One region of the Idiomarina sp. PL1-037 genome, then DNA from elsewhere that is predicted to be linked to it. Evidence: predicted binding sites of a transcription regulator. Region 1 holds the regulator's gene; each other region holds the start of a gene.
The links. Region 1 encodes sigma-54, which starts transcription at its own class of promoters, with help from an activator protein. Its sites were predicted from a motif close to GTTGGCACGNNNNTNGNNT; they were not measured.
Positions count from the first base shown of each region.

Region 2: U0358_RS10995 (P-II family nitrogen regulator) is a predicted target of sigma-54. The motif match lies at 5,008-5,026, and genes of this name have one in related genera.
Region 3: flhA (flagellar biosynthesis protein FlhA) is a predicted target of sigma-54. The motif match lies at 3,299-3,317, and genes of this name have one in related genera.

Region 1 is NZ_CP139873.1:437,154-443,748, forward strand. It holds gene pmbA (metalloprotease PmbA) at 1-454, shown strand, start outside; gene mgtE (magnesium transporter) at 467-1,828, opposite strand; gene U0358_RS02070 (HPr family phosphocarrier protein) at 1,831-2,106, opposite strand; gene rapZ (RNase adapter RapZ) at 2,099-2,950, opposite strand; gene ptsN (PTS IIA-like nitrogen regulatory protein PtsN) at 2,941-3,411, opposite strand; gene hpf (ribosome hibernation promoting factor) at 3,415-3,702, opposite strand; gene U0358_RS02090 (RNA polymerase factor sigma-54) at 3,730-5,190, opposite strand; gene lptB (LPS export ABC transporter ATP-binding protein) at 5,212-5,937, opposite strand; gene lptA (lipopolysaccharide transport periplasmic protein LptA) at 5,939-6,481, opposite strand; gene lptC (LPS export ABC transporter periplasmic protein LptC) at 6,450-6,595, opposite strand, start outside.
Region 2 is NZ_CP139873.1:2,323,047-2,329,641, reverse strand. It holds gene U0358_RS11020 (EAL domain-containing protein) at 1-142, opposite strand, end outside; gene U0358_RS11015 (diguanylate cyclase domain-containing protein) at 238-390, opposite strand; gene U0358_RS11010 (AI-2E family transporter) at 1,190-2,224, shown strand; gene cfa (cyclopropane fatty acyl phospholipid synthase) at 2,246-3,361, opposite strand; gene U0358_RS11000 (ammonium transporter AmtB) at 3,437-4,618, opposite strand; gene U0358_RS10995 (P-II family nitrogen regulator) at 4,629-4,967, opposite strand; gene U0358_RS10990 (cysteine synthase A) at 5,189-6,241, shown strand; gene glpQ (glycerophosphodiester phosphodiesterase) at 6,234-6,595, shown strand, end outside.
Region 3 is NZ_CP139873.1:939,414-946,008, forward strand. It holds gene lspA (signal peptidase II) at 1-312, shown strand, start outside; gene fkpB (FKBP-type peptidyl-prolyl cis-trans isomerase) at 323-763, shown strand; gene ispH (4-hydroxy-3-methylbut-2-enyl diphosphate reductase) at 800-1,744, shown strand; gene U0358_RS04260 (PulJ/GspJ family protein) at 1,750-2,094, opposite strand; gene U0358_RS04265 (Type II secretion pathway-like protein) at 2,075-2,269, opposite strand; gene U0358_RS04270 (prepilin-type N-terminal cleavage/methylation domain-containing protein) at 2,282-2,782, opposite strand; gene U0358_RS04275 (prepilin-type N-terminal cleavage/methylation domain-containing protein) at 2,776-3,192, opposite strand; gene flhA (flagellar biosynthesis protein FlhA) at 3,360-5,495, shown strand; gene flhF (flagellar biosynthesis GTPase FlhF) at 5,526-6,595, shown strand, end outside.

The DNA.
Region 1 (6,595 bases):
CCTGGCGAGCTCACCGTTCGATGCTGAAGGTTTGGCTACGAAAGATCGCGATATTATTAGCGACGGGGTGCTGCAGACTTACCTGTTAACCAGCTATGCTGCACGTAAACTGGATATGCAGCCTACCGGCCACGCAGGTGGTATCCACAACTGGCGGGTGACACAGCAGGACAACTCGTTAGCGCAGTTATGCAAAAAAATGGGGACAGGCTTGCTGGTAACCGAATTGATGGGGCAGGGCGTGAACATGGTTAATGGTGACTATTCGCGCGGAGCGGCCGGCTTCTGGGTGGAGAACGGTGAAATTCAGTACCCGGTAGAAGAAGTGACCATTGCCGGTAACTTGAAAGACATGCTGGCGAACATTGTTGCCATAGGTAATGACACCGATGAACGCCACGCACTGCATACCGGCTCGGTGTTATTAGAGCAAATGAGTATTGCCGGCAATTAAAAAGACAGGGAATTAAGACAGTAACAAAGTTGCTGAGCCAAGGAAGGCGAAAATACCCACGACGTCAGTAACGGTCGTCAGAATAACTCCGCCTGCCAGTGCTGGATCGATGTTAAACCGTTTCAAAATAAGGGGCACGGTAGCGCCGGCAAGGGCAGCTGCGACCAGGTTCATCATCATTGCAAAGGCAATAATGCCGCCGACTAACCAGCTCTGCATCCACAGCGCAACGACTGCAGCGATTAACACTGACCAGATAGCCCCGTTCAGAAAGCCAATGGCCAACTCTTTACCAATAAGCCATCGCGAATTACTTGAGCCGATGTGGCCCAGCGCCATACCTCGTATGACCAGTGTCAGGGTCTGACTACCGGCTATGCCGCCCATACTGGGTACAATGGTATTTAAAATAGCCAGTACAGCCATTTGTGCCAGTATGTCTTCAAATAATGAACTGACCATAGCGGCAAGTAAGGCAGTAACCAGGTTTACCGCCAACCATACGGTACGGCGGCGAGTACTTTTTAATACCGGAGCGAAGGTATCTTCGTCATCTTCCAGACCGGCCATACTCAACATGGAATGTTGGGCGTCTTCGCGGATAATATCGACCACGTCATCGATGGTTATACGACCAACCAACTGCTGTTCATTGTCGACGACCGGCGCAGATACCCAGTCATGACGTTCGAACAATTTCGCAACCTCGGTCTCATCCATAGTCACTGGGATGGTGGTTATATCCGCCGACATAATTTCGTCAATGCGATGGCTAGGGTCAATAGTTAACAACTGGGTTAAGGTAATTTCGCCAATGAGCTTTTCATGACGATCCACAACGTAGAGTTTATCGGTGGCTTCGGGGAGTTCACCTTTAAGACGCAAATAACGCAGCACGACATCGATAGTGACGTCCGAGCGCAAGGTAATGGTATCGGTATTCATGATACCACCGGCGCTGTCTTCGGCGTATGAAAGCGCGGTTTCCGCACGTTCGCGGTCGCTTTCGTCCATGGACTTCAGAACTTGCTGATAGACTGGCTCTGGTAAGCCACGCAAGACGTAGGCAAGGTCATCGGTGTCCATGCCTTCGGTGGCAGCAGCAAGGTTCTCCGGTGCCATTTGACGGATAATGTCTTTCTGAACCTCTTCGTTCAGTTCCTCAAGAATTTCGCCGTGTTCATCTACGTCAACCAGTTTCCAGACAATGGAACGACTTTTGGGCGGCGAGGATTCCAACAGCAATGCCACATCGCATGCCGGCATATTATGCAGCATACGGCGGGCAGCAACGAACATACCATCAGACAGCGCGGAGTTAACCTCCTGAATGCGCTGCATGGCATATTCTTTGTCGGAAAGCTCAGCAATCATGCTTATTCGTCTTCCTCGAAGCGATCTTCAAACAAAGCGCTAACGGCATCCAGTGCCGCTTGTGCGTCTTTCCCTTCGGCACAGACTTCAACAGTTTTTCCCTGTTGACTGGCCAGTAGCATCAGGCACATAACGCTGGCAGCGTTAACGCATTGCTCACCTTGAGTAACCGTAATGTCCGACTCGAATTCCTGCGTTAATTGCGCTAATTTTGTTGCCGCGCGTGCGTGCAAGCCTAGTTTATTGCGAATAATTAACTTTCTGCAAATTTTATCCATGGATTTTTAGTTCCCGGTGTCTGACCTGAACCTTGACAGTTTTTTGTTCAAAGCGCTCGGCTAGCTGCTGAGAAATATAAACTGAGCGGTGTTGACCGCCGGTACAGCCGGTAGCTATGGTCAGGTAGCTGCGGTTGCTGCGCTGAAAGTGCGGCAGCCAGGTATCTAGAAAGTTTTCCAGCTGATAAATAAACTTAGTCACCAAGGGCTCTTGGCGAAAGAAAATCTGCACGTCGGTATCCAGGCCGGTAAGCAGCTTAAGCTCAGGTTGCCAGTGCGGATTGGGTAAAATACGCGCATCAAAGACAAAGTCAGCGTCTTTGGGCAAACCGTACTTAAAACCAAAAGACTGAAACACTATAATCAGCTTTTTATCCGCTCGTCCCAGCACCCGCTCAGTGACCTGTTCACTTAATTGGTGCAGAGATAAATCGCTGCTGTCGAGGCGCCAGGTTGCTCTCTCCATAATGGGTTCAAGCATTTTATGTTCGGCCTGAAGCGCTTCAAGCAGAGGCAGTTCTTTTTGCGATAACGGATGCAGGCGACGAGTCTCGCCAAAACGCTTTAGCAAGGTATTGTCGTCAGAGTCAATAAACAGAATTTCCGGTTCAACGCCTTTGGGCAAAAAGCTCAGAGAATCCAGTAATTCTTCAGAATGCTCTGGTAAATTGCGGACATCAATGCTGATGGCTATTTTTTGATATTGCTCGATGACTGCATGCACCAGCGTTGGCAACAGGCTTATGGGTAAATTATCAACGCAATAAAAGCCTAAGTCTTCCAGTACGCGCAGAGCAATTGTCTTACCTGATCCGGAACGACCACTAACAATGATCAGTTGCATGGCGACTGTTCACCTTCGCCCACAAATAATTGATATAACGCTTTGTCAGAATCTGCATGGCGCAGTGCGCGGGTGCAGTCTTTGTCATTCATTCTTCTGGCCACAGTGGCCAATGTTTGTAAATGGTTCTCGTGCTCTGACTCCGGCACCAGAAGCGCGAAGATAATATCGACAGGCTGGTTGTCAATAGAATCGAACTCGATAGGTTCGTCTAGGGTCAATAATACCGCCACCGGATGATTTGCATTAGGTAAACGGCCATGAGGAATTGCGATACCTAAGCCAATTCCCGTACTGCCTAAACGTTCACGGTTTAACAGGCTCTCAAAAATGTCATGACGGGTAATGCCAGACAGCTTAGGGGCTACGATTTGACTAATGGTTTCAAGTAGTCTTTTTTTACTTGCGCCCTCGACTGCACACTTGGTGCAGTCGGCGCTTAACAATTCACTCAGTTGCATGGATTAATGTTGTTTCATTTTCTCTTTGTGTTTAATCACCTGACGGTCCAGTTTATTAATTAAACCGTCGATGGCCGCGTACATATCTTCGTGCTTTGAATCGGCGAAAAGCTCACCGCCATTCACGTGCAGCGTAGCTTCCGCTTTTTGAATCGTTTTTTCAACGTTTAGGATGACGTGAACATTCGTTATATGGTCAAAATGTCTTTCCAGCTTGGCAAATTTTGTGTCCACGTAGTCACGCAGAGCTTCGGTAATATCGATGTGATGACCGGTCAAATTAATTTGCATAACGTCTTCCTTCTGCAGTTAACAAAGTTATAAAAGACTTTTGCGTTGGCTCGATGATGGAATGTTCAACGATTCCCGATACTTCGCAATTGTCCTTCTTGCTACTTGGATACCCTGTTCGGCTATCAGTTCAGCAATCTTACTGTCGCTTAATGGTTTACTGCGATTTTCAGCAGCGACCATCTTCTTAATTAAAGCACGTATTGCCGTGCTTGAACACTCACCACCGCCCTCTGTACTGACATGGCTTGAGAAAAAATATTTCAACTCAAATACACCACTTGGGCAGTGTAAGTATTTTTGTGTCGTTACGCGTGAAATCGTACTTTCATGCATATCGACAGTTTCAGCAACATCGTTCAGTACCATGGGCTTCATAGCCTCTTCACCATGCTCAAAAAAGCCTTGCTGGCGCTGTACTATGCAATTAGCCACCTTCAGCAGCGTATCATTCCTGCTCTCCAGGCTTTTTATGAACCAGCGAGCTTCTTGCGTATGGTTCTTTATGTACTGGCTGTCGGCTACTGACTTTGCCGCTTTACTTAAGGCGGCGTATTCTTCGTTCACTTTTAATTTAGGTACGCTGTCGGGGTTTAATTCGACCATCCAGCGACCATTTTTTTTAGTAACGGCCACGTCAGGAATAACATATTCAACAGGTTGCTGTGCAACTTGCTCGCCCGGATGCGGATGCAATTGTTGAATTAATCGCATAGTCTGGCGTAAATCGTCTTCCGATAACTTCAGTTTACGCTGAATAGTGCGAAAATCGCGACTGCCGAGTAAGTCCATATGTTCAGTCACTAAGCATAAAGCAACCTGCTTGTATTCAGTGTCGTCGCTCAGTTGCCGCAATTGAATGGCAAGGCACTCACTGACACTGCGAGCGCCGACACCAATTGGATCAAAATGCTGAATACGCTTTAGCACCATGCAAACTTCTTCTGCTTCTACTTCGGGCAGACGCACGGCTTCAATAATTTCATCAACATCGACCATTAGGTAGCCGTTGTCGTCTATGGCCTCGATAATGGCTTCCGCTATGGCGGTGTCTTCTTCTGAGAAATGAGAAAGTTGCATCTGCCAGAGTAGGTGATCCTGCAGAGATTCGCTGGTAGAGCCCTGGTAGACTTCAAAATCGCCGTCAAAGGATTTACCAGAGGAGGCTGCGCCGTTGGCAGGGGTATGACTGGAGTAGGTGTCGTCCCAACTGCTGTCGACCGGCAGTTCGTCAGGCATCTCCTGAGTTTTTATAACGTCGGATGTTTCCCGCTGACTGTCGTCCCTTTCCTCAATGTTGCGGGTTTCAGACTGGTCGGCGTCGTTACTTGTTTCACCTTCAACCTCCAGCAATGGATTACTGTCTAACGCATCCTGAATTTCTGACTGAAGATCGAGCGAGGAAAGCTGCAGCAGGCGGATAGCCTGTTGAAGTTGTGGCGTCATGGTCAGCTGCTGACCAATTTTTAGCTGCAGACTTTGCTTCATAATGACTGTCCCGGTATCACGTTATAGGGTGAACTGCTCACCGAGGTAAACGTCTCTAACCTGTTGATTCGATAATATACTTTCCGCATCGCCGCTTGCAATAAGCTCGCCATGACTGACAATATAAGCGTGTTCACAAACAGACAATGTTTCGCGAACATTGTGGTCAGTAATCAGTACACCAATACCACGTTGTTTCAAATGTTCAACAATCTTTTTAATATCAATAACCGAAATGGGATCCACCCCGGCAAAAGGCTCATCCAGCAAAATAAATGTAGGTTCCGCTGCCAGGGCACGGGCAATTTCGACCCGACGGCGTTCACCACCTGACAGGCTCATGCCCTGACTGTTTGCTATGTGCCCAATATGAAACTCTTCGAGCAAAGCATCAAGTTGCTCTTCACGTTCGTTGGTTGATAGTTCTTTACGAGTTTCCAGAATAGCCATCAGATTATCGCGCACGGTTAACTTCCGAAAAATGGAAGCCTCCTGCGGCAAATAGCCAATACCTCTGCGTGCCCGCTCATGCATTGGCAGCAAGGTAAGGTCATTGTCGTCCAGTAAAATTTGACCTTTATCGCTATTAACCAAACCGACAATCATATAGAAGGTTGTGGTTTTGCCTGCGCCGTTGGGGCCCAGCAAACCAATAATCTGTCCTTGACTGACTTCCAGACTGACGTCTTTGACGACTTGTCGGCTTTTGTAGCTTTTGGCTAAATGTTTGACTCGTAAAGTTGCCATATTAAGGATTCTCGTTATTTTTTTCGTCGGTGTCAGTTTTTGGTTTTGGCGTGAAAATAGTGATAACACGGCTGTCTTCTTCGCCTGAGCTGCTTGCCGTTACCGTTTGCTTATCCAAATCATAGGTAATTAAACTGCCGCTGGAGCTACTGCTGCCTTGAGATATGCGTGCGTCGCCTTTCAGTTCCAGTCGTTGTTCCGACTGAAAGTAGGTTATTTTTTTCGCTTCTGCGTTAATTTCATTGCCATCTTCCAGCGTCTGGCTGTAAGTCGCAGGAGTACCTTCTGCAATAAAAATGTCTGCTTGTTTGGCGCTCTCGCTGGCGGACGCTTCTAATCTGTCTGCGCGAATTAATAGGCTGCCCTGGCGAATAATAACGTTATCCGTCAAAACCAGACGATTATTTTTAATATCAAGCTCTTCTTTACTCGACTCTACTTCCATTGGCTGACTAAAGTCAGACTTACCCTGAGCCATAACCGCTGACGGTATTAAGGCAACCAGGATGAGTTTACTCAGCAGGCTGGAAAATCGTTTTAACATGTCTTTTTAGCTCCATTCGTTCAGCTTTCAGGTCCGCAGTCATGCCGTTACCCCGAATTAATAGTCGGGGTCCGTGAATGCTTACCGGATGTTCAGTGCTCATTGACTCACTTT
Region 2 (6,595 bases), 920 kb from region 1:
GCTCTTGCTTAAAGTAAGCGTTGTTCTCGTTGTGCTCGTCTTTAGCAGAATTCATGGCCAAATTGGCTTGAGCGAGGAGCTTTTCGGCATCGTAGCCGTCGAGCGGGTAAACACTGACACCAATGCTGGCAGCCAGTTGCACTTGCCGCTCGCTGCCCAACAATATGAATGGGGGTTCTTACGCGGCCTGAATTTGTAAAATGATGTTCTGAATATCGATGTATTCAGCAATATGATTCAAAACGACGGCAAATTCATCACCACCAAGATTATAAAGTTTGGTACCGAGGGGAACCGCTTTTTTAACCTAAGCGCCAGGCGTTGTAAAATTTTATCGCCAATATGATGACCATACCGGTCATTGACCTGATGAAAATTATTAACATTCATCATAATGACGGCAGTCAACCTGCCGCTGTTGCAATTTCATCCGTGTGACATCGTTTAGGGTTGCAATGTAGGCAGCTCTCCCGGGAAAACTCGCCGGGGCTTCACGAATAGTAAAAATAGCGGAGTAACGTTGGTTACCCTTATTATGACCGACAATCAGAATACTCTGGTTGCAGGGGAAGTCTTCGTTAGTTTCATCAATTTCCGTTGCTGCCAGTAGTTCCTCAAGTTTTTAATTCAGACACCCAGATTCGTTTAAGCAGGAAATTTCAGTAAATGGCGTATCAATAGCTATTATTCGGCGGTGCGCATCCAGTAGTGCGATGCCTGAAAACGCAGAGGTTTCTGGCTACTACGACGTACTTCGTCCCGTACCCAAGAATACGTTCGCAGTTTGTGCTTACCCAGTCGACGCAGAAACCTGAATCAATAGCCTTAACCTCGTAGTGCACGGTCGGACTGTTGCCAAGGTAGCTGTGCAATAATTCCCGAGACTTTTTAAACCTTAAAAACCAAATCCGTCGAATAAAGAAAAACAGGAAAACGACGGATAATATGACAAATACCCATGGCTCCCATTGAATTAAGATGGTTTTCGTACCTGCTTCTCGGCGTTCATCTCCGTGAAGTCGACGACACTTTCTTTGAGCCAGCTGGTAAAGCTGTTTGGGTCTTCTGATTTAGGCATTTATTCTTATCAGTTGTGATAAATTAGGCAGTTAGCTATCTTGAGGTTGTTATCAATCTTAACTTCTGTCAAGTATTTGAGCCGAGAATCATTAACATCAAGGAACGAGCTATGCGGGAATCTTTAGAAAGGCGGGCATTTTTACTGACAATGGTTATAGTCAGTATAGCCTTTGCCTGGGTACTTATACCGTTTTGGGGCGCCATTTTTTGGGCTTGTGTGGTGGCTGTTATTTTTTATCCACTACAACAAAAACTGAAAAAGAAATTTGGAAACAAACGCAATAGGGCAGCTCTTGTAACTTTGCTGATTGCATTAGTTATCATGGTGATCCCTGCCTTGGGTATTTCATATTCCTTTGTCCAGGAGGGAGTGGATTTTTACCAGCGGCTGGACGAAGGCAAGATTAACCCGGGTAAGCTCTTTGATGACGTTCAGAAAGCGTTTCCGGTTATTAGTGACTTGCTTTCTCAGTTTGAGATTAAAGCCAGTGATGTGCGGGAAAAATTATCTTCGGGCGCAGCCAGTGGCAGTAAATTCTTAGCCGAAGAGGCCTTAGCCTTTGGCCAAAATACGTTTTCTTTTCTTATCAGTCTAGGGTTGATGATTTATCTAACCTTTTTTCTGCTAAGAGACGGAGAGTCTTTAATTAACCTGATGGTGAAAGCATTACCTTTAGGTGATGAGCGCGAGCGCATGCTTTTTAGCAAGTTTGCTGGTGTTACCCGGGCGACAGTGAAAGGAAACATTGTTGTTGCCATAGTTCAGGGGGCATTAGGTGGTGTAATTTTCGCCTTGCTGGGTATTCCAGGCGCCCTGCTATGGGGTGTCGTCATGGCTTTCTTGTCGTTAATTCCGGCGGTTGGTGCCAGTTTGGTATGGTTACCGGTATCTATTTATTTGTACGCGACAGGCAGCTGGATAGCCGCCACCATACTCGTCGCCTACGGCGCAGTAGTGATAGGTCTGGCCGATAACGTACTGCGCCCAATTTTGGTTGGTCGTGATACGAAATTACCGGATTATCTGGTGCTGTTTTCTACTTTAGGTGGTATGTCGTTGTTTGGTATTACCGGTTTTGTTTTAGGGCCGCTAATTGCAGCCCTCTTCTTGGTCTTCTGGAATATCTTCATGACAGAATTTTAGTGGCAGGGTTAATACGGCCTCTTAAAGTTGAGGCCGTAAATATCCTCCAACCCTTCCTTTAGGAGATAACACCCATTGCCACAACTGAATGTCACGCGCACGGAACGCACCCGCGCAGGACAGTAAATAGTATTTCCACATACGGTAAAATTCGTCATCAAACTGTGACTTAATAGACGGCCAGGCGTCATCGAAATTCTTAAACCAGGCCATTAAGGTTTTATCGTAGTCGGCACCAAAGTTGTGTAAGTCTTCGCAGACAAACTTTTCTTCCAATGCTGTGCCAATTTGCGTAATAGACGGAATTTCTCCATTCGGGAAAATGTACTTGCTTATCCACGGGTCTGCGGCGGTGTCACTGACATTTTTACCAATAGTGTGCAGCAGGAACAGGCCGTCTTCTTTGGTGCAGCGCAGGGCTACATCCATATAGTCGTCGTAGTTTTTCTGACCGACATGCTCAAACATTCCTAAGCTGATAACGCGGTCGAACTGCTCGTCCAGCTCGCGGTAGTCTTGTAGCCGGAATTCTACCGGCAGGCCTTTGCAGCGCTCCTTGCCAAGGGCGACCTGCTCTTTAGAGATAGTGACACCAACACATTCGACACCATAGTTTTCAGCGGCATACTGCATGAAGCTGCCCCAGCCACAACCAATATCAAGAACACGCATGCCAGGCTTCAGTCCCAGCTTTTTGCAGCACAGTTCAAGTTTGTGTCGTTGTGCTTCATCAACGTCTTTGGCTTTTTCCCAGTAACCACAGGTGTACACCATGCGCTCATCGAGCATCGACTGATAAAGGTCATTGCCCATGTCATAATGATGCTGACCAACCTCCCAGGCCTTGGATTTACTTTGTAAGTTGAAAACTCGGCTTTTTAAAGAATGGAAAATAAGGCGGGCGGGGTTAACTTCATCCTGAATGCCGGAGCGCAGTAATTTGAAGAAAAATTGGTCAAGTGATTCGGCGTCCCACAAACGAGCCATATAGGATTCACCCAGGCCGAGGTTACCGCGCGACAGTGCCTGATCATATACGGTTTCATCGTGAACCTGCATGTCCCAGGCCCTGTCACCGTTAATTCGGATATCTGCTTTCGATAAAAGCTCTTCAACATACTCACGTGATGTCGACATATTTGTTCGCCCATTCCGGAAAATGATGGTTAAAAACGTTATCAAGAATGGGCGAAACTGGCAATAAAGAGCCTTTTACCCATCTTTTTTCGATGTAAACTCAGGGTAGGCTTCGACGCCGCAATCGACTTGATCTAAACCGATATACTCCTGCTCTTTAGTCACACGAATGCCCAGTACAAGCTTGAGTATAGCCCAGACAATAAGACTACTGAAAAACACCCAGCAGAAAATGGTACCGACACCGGCTAACTGAATAACAAAGCTGGCACCGTCATCGCTAAGCGGGACCACAAGAGTACCGAAAATACCGACCACACCGTGTACCGAAATAGCACCGACCGGATCGTCAATGTGGAGTTTATCCAGCCCAATAATGGAGAGCACGACAATAAGCCCCGCAATAAAGCCGATAACGCCGGCAAGCCAGGGTTCCGGCGTGACTGGTTGCGCAGTAATGGCTACCAGCCCGGCTAAGGCACCGTTCAAAATCATGGTTAAGTCGGCTTTTTTCCACAGCAACTTAGTAAACAGCAGGGTGGCGACAGTACCAGCTGCGGCTGAGGTATTCGTGTTTACCATGGCTCGAGCTATGGCATTGGCATCGTCAACGCTGCTTAACGCTAACTGCGAGCCGCCGTTAAAACCAAACCAGCCAAACCAGAGAATAAAAGTACCCAGTGCAGCCAGTGGCATATTAGAGCCGGGTAACGCGTTGATACTGCCGTCACTCAGGTATTTACCGGAACGCGGCCCCAGTAAAAGAACCGCGGCAAGCGCCGCTGATGCACCGGTTAAATGCACAATACTGGAACCAGCAAAGTCGACAAAGCCCCATTCAGTCAGCATTCCACCGCCCCAGGTCCATAAGCCCTGCACTGGATAAATAACGGCGCTGAGCACAACGCAGAACAGTAGAAAGCTCATGAGTTTCATACGCTCTGCAACGGCACCAGAAACAATGGACATAGCGGTGGCAACGAACACCATCTGGAAAAAGAAATTGGCGTCAGCCGCGTAAGCTGAGGTTGAAGGATTGGGGTACATCACGGAGTAACCGATAACCAGATAGGTAATACAGGCAATGGCGTAAAGCGCGATATTTTTGGTCAGAATTTCGGTGGTGTTTTTACTTCTGACCAAACCTGCTTCTAGCATGGAAAATCCGGCTGCCATCCACATAACCAGCGCCCCGGATATGAGTAAGTAAAAGGTGTCTACCGCGAAAGTAAGTTGTTGTAAGTTTTGTGCTTCCATGATGGGCTCCTTAAAGGGCGTCTTGGTCGGTTTCGCCGGTGCGTATGCGAACGCATTGCTCCAGCGGCATAACGAATATTTTTCCGTCGCCGATATTGCCGGTATGAGCAGCGGCAATGACCACTTCCAGAGCACGTTCGACGGTTTCGTCGGGTACAGCCAGTTCAATTTTCATTTTGGGCAGGAAGTCGACTTGATATTCGGCGCCCCGGTACAGCTCGGTATGCCCCTTTTGCCGTCCTACTCCACGAACTTCAGACACTGTCAGGCCTTTGCAGCCAATTTCAAACAGCGCTTGCTTCACATCCTCCAGCTTGAAGGGTTTGATTAACGCAACGAGCATTTTCATGGTGCTTTCCTTATTAAAATAGTGTTAAGCAACCCTTTTAATTCATGAAGTGTGCCATAACTTAACTTACTGATATTTATTGATAAATAATCCTCTTGTGATTTTTCTGCACAAAAAACGTGCGCTCCTTTTGTGCACTGCACCAAAAGTGCTATTGAACCAAAAGAGTACAGGGGAGATACTATTTACCTACAGTAGCGAATGATAAAAGGTGCAGTGGCATGAGAGTTGGCGCGCGGCAGAGCGATCTTATCGGGCAGACGGATTTACTTCGTATACCGTCGCTGTCTGATTTAACCGGATGCGATATTTTTATTAAATGCGAGTTCCAGAATCCGGGCGGCTCCATTAAAGATCGGGCGGCTAAGCAACTGATTGATGACGCTATGGAACGCGGCGAATTAAAGCCGGGTATGACGGTGGTTGAAGGTACCGCGGGTAACACCGGTATTGGTCTGGCTGTGGTGGCAAAGTCTTATGGCTTGCGTATGTTAGCGGTTATGCCCAATGACCAGACACCGGAAAAAGAGCGCATGATCCGTTTGCATGGTGGTGAGCTGATGGCGGTTGACCCGGTTCCCTTTAAAAATGAAAACCACTTTTACCATACCGCTCGGCGTTTAGCGGAAGAACGCGATGATTGCTGGTGGGCTAACCAGTTTGAAAACACCAGTAATGCTCGTGCGCATTACCTTCATACCGGCCCCGAAATATGGGAGCAAACCGAAGGAAAAATAGACGTTTTAGTGTCTGTGGCCGGAACCGGCGGCACCATTGGCGGTAACTCACGTTTCTTAAAAGAACAGAATCCGGGGCTGGATGTTTGGGTGGTTGATCCGAATGGCTCCGGTATTTATGAGTTTTTACGCAGTGGCGAGTATGTGTCGAATGGCGGCTCTATGACCGAGGGCATCGGCATTATGCGGTTAGTCGATAACTTCCGCCAGGCACGCATTGATCACGCGGTCAATTTGCCCGATCAAGATTTAGTGACCCTGTCACGTTATATCAGAGACGAAGATGGTATTGTTCTGGGGAGTAGCTCGGCTCTGAACGTTGCTGGCGCATTGGCTGCGGCTTTACGAAAAGGTCCGGGGCACCGCATTGTGACCTTCTCCTGTGACTTAGGTGAACGTTCAGTAAGTAAACTGTACAACCCGGAATATTTGCGCGGACGCGGGTTAAACCCTGATCCGGAATCCATTGACGTATTAATGAAGCGTTATCGCGAGCTAGGCGATAAGGTATTAGAGGTTAACTGGAACAATGACTAAACGTATCTTCGGGTGTTTGTTTTTATTGGTATCAGCAACCGCAGTTCAGGCGCAGGACGAGATGCCGGATGCACCGTTTCATGACCTTAAAGTTCCGCAGTTCCTGGATATTGCGCATCGTGGCGCATCCGGTTATTTACCCGAGCACACTCAGGCCAGCGCCGTTATGGCTCATGGTCTGGGAGCGGATTATATAGAGCAGGACGTGCAACTGAGCCGCGATGGTGTTCCGGTGGTTCTGCACGATGAAATTCTGGATCATGTGACGAATGTGTCGGAGGTGTTCCCGGAAAAACACCGGCCTGATGGCAAATACTATGTGGTCGATTTTTCCTTGGAAGAACTTAAGCAGCT
Region 3 (6,595 bases), 500 kb from region 1:
CAGCGTTGGTTCTTTACCGCCATTGCTATCGCTATCAGCGTGGTGCTGCTCATTTGGATGCGCCGCAACCCGGTGGGTTTATGGCGCCAGAATTTAGCCTTTTCTCTGATTATGGCCGGGGCTATTGGTAACGTAGCTGACCGGTTAATGTATGGTTATGTCATCGACTTTTTTGATGTTCATTATCAGGGGTGGCACTGGCCGGCCTTTAACGTAGCCGACATGGCTATTACTATTGGTGCCGCACTCATGTTATTGGAAGCTTTTTTTGATAACCGTCGGGACAAAGCCGAGAACGGTCAAGGGCAGTAAGGAGTTTTATTTGAGTCGTTTACCTATAGAGCACGGACGGGAAGTGGTGATGCACTTCACTATTAAGTTGTCCGATGATTCAGTTGCAGACAGCACCAAAATGTCAGGTAAGCCCGCAAAGTTTCGGATGGGTGATGGCAACTTGACCGAAAACTTTGAAGCGTGCCTTGTGGGGTTGCGCGAAGGGGCGGAACGCAAGTTCACGCTAGAGCCTAAAGACGCTTTTGGTGAACCCAACCCGGACAACTATTATTATGTTGATTCGGCAAAGTTTAGCGACGAAACCAAACCGGAAGTTGGCGCTATTCTGGCTTTTACTCAACCGGATGGTACTGATTTACCGGGAATTGTTCGTAAAATTGAAGGTCCAACAGTGACCATCGACTTTAATCACCCGTTGGCCGGACAAACAGTGATTTTTGAAGTAGAAATTATCAGCGTTGAGCCGTGAGTGGTTACTGAATCAGGCTGAACGCAGGAGGAAATGATGCAAATTTTGTTGGCGAACCCACGTGGTTTTTGTGCCGGAGTTGATCGCGCTATTACCATTGTTGAGCGGGCTTTAGAAATCTTTGAGCCGCCAATTTACGTGCGTCACGAAGTGGTTCACAACAAATACGTTGTCAGTAAATTGCGCGAGGCCGGTGCGGTCTTTGTAGAAGAATTGCACGAAGTGCCGGATGACCAGATTGTTATTTTTAGCGCTCATGGCGTTTCTCAGGCGGTAAGGCAAGAAGCCAAAGATCGCGGCCTTCGGGTGTTTGATGCCACTTGTCCATTGGTGACCAAAGTCCATATGGAAGTTACCCGTGCCAGTCGCAAAGGGCACGAATGTGTACTCATTGGTCATGCCGGACATCCGGAAGTTGAAGGCACCATGGGTCAGTATAAGAACGCCGATGGTGGTATCTACTTAGTTGAATCGCCTGAAGACGTGAATAAGCTTGAAGTTAAAGACTTGAAGAACCTTCATTATATGAGTCAGACAACCTTATCGGTTGATGACACGGCCGATGTTATTGAAGCCTTACGTCAGAAGTTTCCTGATATTAATGGTCCTCGTAAAGATGATATCTGCTACGCCACCCAAAACCGGCAGGACGCAGTTCGTGAGTTAGCCAGTGATGCCGATGTCATGTTGGTGGTTGGAGCGCGTAACAGTTCAAATTCAAACCGCTTACGAGAGCTTTCCGAGAAAATGGGAACTCCGGCATACCTAATTGATGACGCCAGCTGTATTGATAAAACCTGGTTAAAAGGTCACGAGAAGGTGGCTGTAACGGCAGGGGCCTCTGCACCGGAAGTGTTGGTTAAAGAAGTGATTGCTAAGCTGCAGGAATGGGGCGGCAAAACCGCAGTTGAACTCAGTGGCCGCGAAGAGAATATTACCTTTTCAATTCCACCGGAGCTAAGACCGCACCCGGTGAGCTAGACGGTTTATCGGGAAAGCCAGAATGTTTGGATCAGTTCGTTATCTTTTCCCCAGGACACTGTGACTTTGCTGGTAGCGTTAAACTGGTCAATAGAAGTGAGTTCTGCTGTTAAATGAAGTTGCCCGGCTTTCCTCGATAGTTCTGGGTTATTACCTTTAGCCCACGCTTGTTGAGCCTCACTTAAATAAGTCATCAAAACCTCCACCGCCTTTGCTTTTGTATGGGCATGATCAATCGCCGATAGCCCAGCTTGTAAAAGCTGCAGACTGCTCACGGACCAGAGCGCCACCAGGGCAGCTCCGGCCAAAACTTCAACCAGAGAAAAGCCTTTATTCTTGTGCCTGTTCATAAGCCCCGCGCTCTGCTTCTAAGTCTTTCTGAAGTTGCTGAGAAAGCTGTTGCCACTGATGATGTTGCTGAGCTTCTATCATTTGCGCGTAGAAGAGCAGTGCAGCTAAACTGGCTGAGCTTAAACTTATAAGTGTTACTAAGGTGAGTATCAGAGCGAATCCTTTCGCGTTCATAATAAGCTCCATTTAGTTAACCAGAGGAGTGATTGTTCGTTTGAAAACATGTGTCTGTGCATTGCTGGTAACGGTAAAAGCTATAAAGAGTTTTGATAACCCACTACCGGATTCCGGAGAGTAAGAGTCAGCAGTAAATTGCGTGACTTTGAATTGAGACTTATCGGTAAGGGACTGCCAGCCATACCCGGCGCAGTCGAGAGTCATTGAGTTATGCTGTAGTTGTTCATTCCTGACTCGAAAGCCAACCGAGCCTCCGTTTTGCTGAGGAAACAAATAGCAACTGCCCTGAGGGTTCGAAATTTGCGTTGCGGCTGTATTTTTTAAGGTTTCAAAAAACTGATTTGCAACTGACTGAGCACTTAAGAGTAAATTGACCTGCATTAGCTTGCGGTGTTGCACTCCTGTTTGCCATTGCATTTGTTGCTGCGCCGCCAGAGCAACTATCGCGCCAATAGCAGAGGCTATAAGAACTTCTACCAAGCTACTGCCGCGCTCAGAAGTCATTAACATGAGGGGATTCCCGGAAGTGAATTACCCTCACTTAGGCATAGTCGAATACGACCGATACTGCTGATGATGACTTTTACCTGTCTGCTTTTGCCTATTAGCCTGATATGCCCCGGTGTCGCGGCAGCTGACTCTCCATAAAAAGTAAGCGACGCGGAAGAACTGTAAGTGTATCCGGTTTGAATACCTGAGGCTTCTGAGTCATTGCTGAATGTGACTAAGTCGACTTCAATAGATTCCTTATTTGCTATGGACTTGGCTTTTACCAACTGCAAATAAGACAGCCAGCGGCCAGCTTCTTTTTGAAGCAATAAAGACTCTGTCTGCTGAGTAAATATTGGCAGGGCCGAAGCGCCAAGCACCGCACTAACAGCCAATGCTACGACCAATTCGATAAGAGAGTAACCGCGCATAAACACACATTATTTTGAAAAAGAGCAACGAGTATAGAAGCTGCTTAAGCTTTGTCTGTAAGCCCCAACTGAAACGAATGTAAGATAACCTCCGAATAAAATGAAAGCTGGCTCGATTCTTGAATAAAACATCCCAGGTTCAACTTTTTGACGCAACAGGAAGACGTATGGCGAGCGGTGCCGAAAAGTTAGTAAATTTAAGAAATTTCACGCAAAACAATGCGCACCTTATCAAAGGTTTTGGAACGCCGTTGGCCATTATGGCTATTCTGGCGATGATTGTTTTGCCAATTCCGGCTGTGGTGCTGGATGTTCTCTTTTCATTTTCAATTACTTTGTCACTGGTGGTTATGCTGGTGGCTGTTTATACCCAACGTCCGCTGGATTTCGCCGCCTTTCCTACCGTATTGCTTATTGCTACGGTACTACGCTTAAGCCTTAACGTTGCCTCTACGCGTATTGTTTTATTAGAAGGACATAACGGGCCCGGTGCTGCAGGTTCTGTTATTGAAGCCTTTGGTAGCGTGGTCATAGGGGGTAACTACACTGTTGGTCTGGTGGTGTTCGCCATTCTGGTTATTATTAACTTTGTGGTTATTACTAAGGGTGCCGGTCGTATTTCAGAAGTAACCGCTCGCTTCACCCTTGACGCCATGCCTGGTAAACAAATGGCGATTGACGCTGACCTTAACGCGGGACTAATCAACCAGGAAGAAGCCAAAGCACGACGCAGCGATGTAACCCGTGAGGCCGATTTCTACGGCTCTATGGACGGTGCCAGTAAGTTCGTAAAAGGCGATGCTATAGCCGGTATTTTAATCCTCTTTATCAACATTATCGGCGGGCTGCTCATTGGTATGATCCAATACGGACTCACATTCAATGAGGCTGTTGAGGTTTATACGCTATTAACCATTGGCGACGGCCTGGTTGCGCAAATTCCATCATTGTTACTGTCAGTTGCGACTGCCATTATCATTACTCGTGAAAATAACAGCCAGGACATGGGCGATGCGGTTGTTCTGCAATTGCTCGATAACCCAAAGGTTTTGGTCATTACCAGCGCGGTATTGTTTGCTATGGGCGTTATTCCCGGTATGCCGCACTTTGCCTTTTTAAGCATGTCGGGCGTGTTAGCCGGCGCAGCTTACTTTAAACTTAAAAAAACCAAGACTGAAGAAGGCGAGCTGGTTGAAAAAGAACAGGAACAGCAAGTTCAGCAGGCGCAACAAAAAGAGCTCAGCTGGGACGACGTTCGCCATGTAGACACTATTGGTCTGGAAGTTGGCTATCGCCTAATTCCATTGGTGGATAAGCAGCAGGGCGGTGAATTGCTTTCACGCATTAAAGGTGTACGTAAGAAGCAGTCTCAGGAATTTGGTTTTCTCGTGCCAGCTGTTCATATCAGAGACAACCTCGATTTAGGCCCCAACAGTTACCGCATTACCCTTATGGGCGTAACCATGGGTGAAGCTGAAATTCGTCATGACTGGGAGATGGCGATTAACCCGGGGCAGGTATTCGGTGAGCTGGAGGGTGAGAAGACAAAAGACCCGGCCTTTGGGCTGGATGCGGTCTGGATCCGGCCAGAACAGCGCGAACATGCACAAACACTGGGTTACACCGTGGTTGACGCGGCAACCGTAGTCGCTACGCACTTAAGTCAGATTGTAACCAATCATGCATCTCAGTTGCTGGGTCACGAAGAAGCACAAGAATTGCTGGATCGTCTCGGTCGCACACATCCTAAGTTGATCGAGGGGTTAATTCCGGATTTATTGTCGCTGGGTAACTTTGTCAAAGTACTGCAGAACTTATTGGATGAAGGTATCGCTATTCGGGATATGCGTACCATCGTGCAAACTTTAGTTGAGTACGCCGGTCGCAGTCAGGATCCTGAAGTACTGACAGCTGCAGTCAGAATTTCACTGCGTCGCTTAATTGTTCAGGACATTGCTGAGGGAGCCGCAGAATTGCCTGTCATAACTTTGGCGCCAGAGTTGGAACAGATGTTGCATCAGTCATTGCAAATGGCTGGTAATGACGGAAATCAGCAAGGCGCCGGAATCGAACCGGGTTTGGCCGAACGCCTGCAACAGTCATTACGCGAAGTGCATCAGCAGCAGGAAATGAATGGTGAACCTTCAGTACTGCTGACTTCGGGGCTTCTACGGTCAACCATGGCGCGTTTTGCGCGTCACGCTACCGATGGTATGCGCGTGTTGTCCTATCAGGAAGTACCGGATGATAAACAAATTCGCATTGTCAGCTCAATTGGTGGACAACAAAACGGTGGTGAATAAACCACCACGCAAGAGTAACGGGAGTCGCTTGTGAAGATTAAACGCTTTTTTGCCGAAGATATGCGCCGTGGTTTACAACAGGTTAAAGAAACTTTAGGTCCGGATGCGATTATCCTGTCCAATAAGAAAGTAAACGGTGGTATTGAGCTGGTTGCAGCCATTGACCCCGATGCCCAGCAGGCACAGCCAATGGCTGAGCAAGCACCGAATGAGCCTGCCGCGTCAAAAACGCCAGAAGTGCCGGCCGAATCTTTGCAAGAATTATTGCAACGTCAGGCTCAGGCTGAACAGCCCGCACAACGCAGCGCTGCGCAAGCGGTTACTGAACCGTCACAACGGCCAGAACCGGAAGCCGAACCACAAGCCTTCGCTGATACTCAGTTAAGCGACGATATTTTTCCTGAGCAAGTAAATGCACCAGCAGCGGACGACTCCCAGGCCATTGCTGAGCTGCGCTCTCAGGTCAACGGTATTCGCCAATTGCTGGAACACCAGTTGAGCGGCTTGATGAAGCAAGAAATGGATCGTGAAGAGCCAACCCGCTCTATGCTGATGAATCGGTTAATGGATATGGGCTTGAGCGAACGAGTTGCGGATCAGATTGCGTGTTTTATTCCCGAAGGCGGATCAGATGATGAGGTCTGGGAACAGACGCTGCATTTATTAGAGGGACAGCTGAATACCACTTCTGACGATATTTTGACACGCGGTGGTGCAGTGGCTTTAGTTGGCCCCACGGGTGTTGGTAAAACCACGACGATTGCAAAATTGGCGGCTCGTTATGCGCAACGCCATGGTGCCGATAAAGTGGCTTTAATTACCACCGACACTTTTCGTATTGGTGCCAGTGAACAATTACAAACCTATGGCCGTATAATAGGATGTCCGGTCAAAGTGGCAAAAAATGCACAGGAACTGGCAGATGCATTACTTGCGCTACGTCAAAAAAGTCTCATTTTGATTGATACGGCAGGCATGGGTCAGCGCGATAAGCGTTTGAACGAACAGTTAAGTCAGTTAATTCAGAATTCACGGCTTCGTATTCGCCCGTATCTGGTGTTGTCGGCAACATCACAAAGCCAGGTGCTGATGGATGCTGT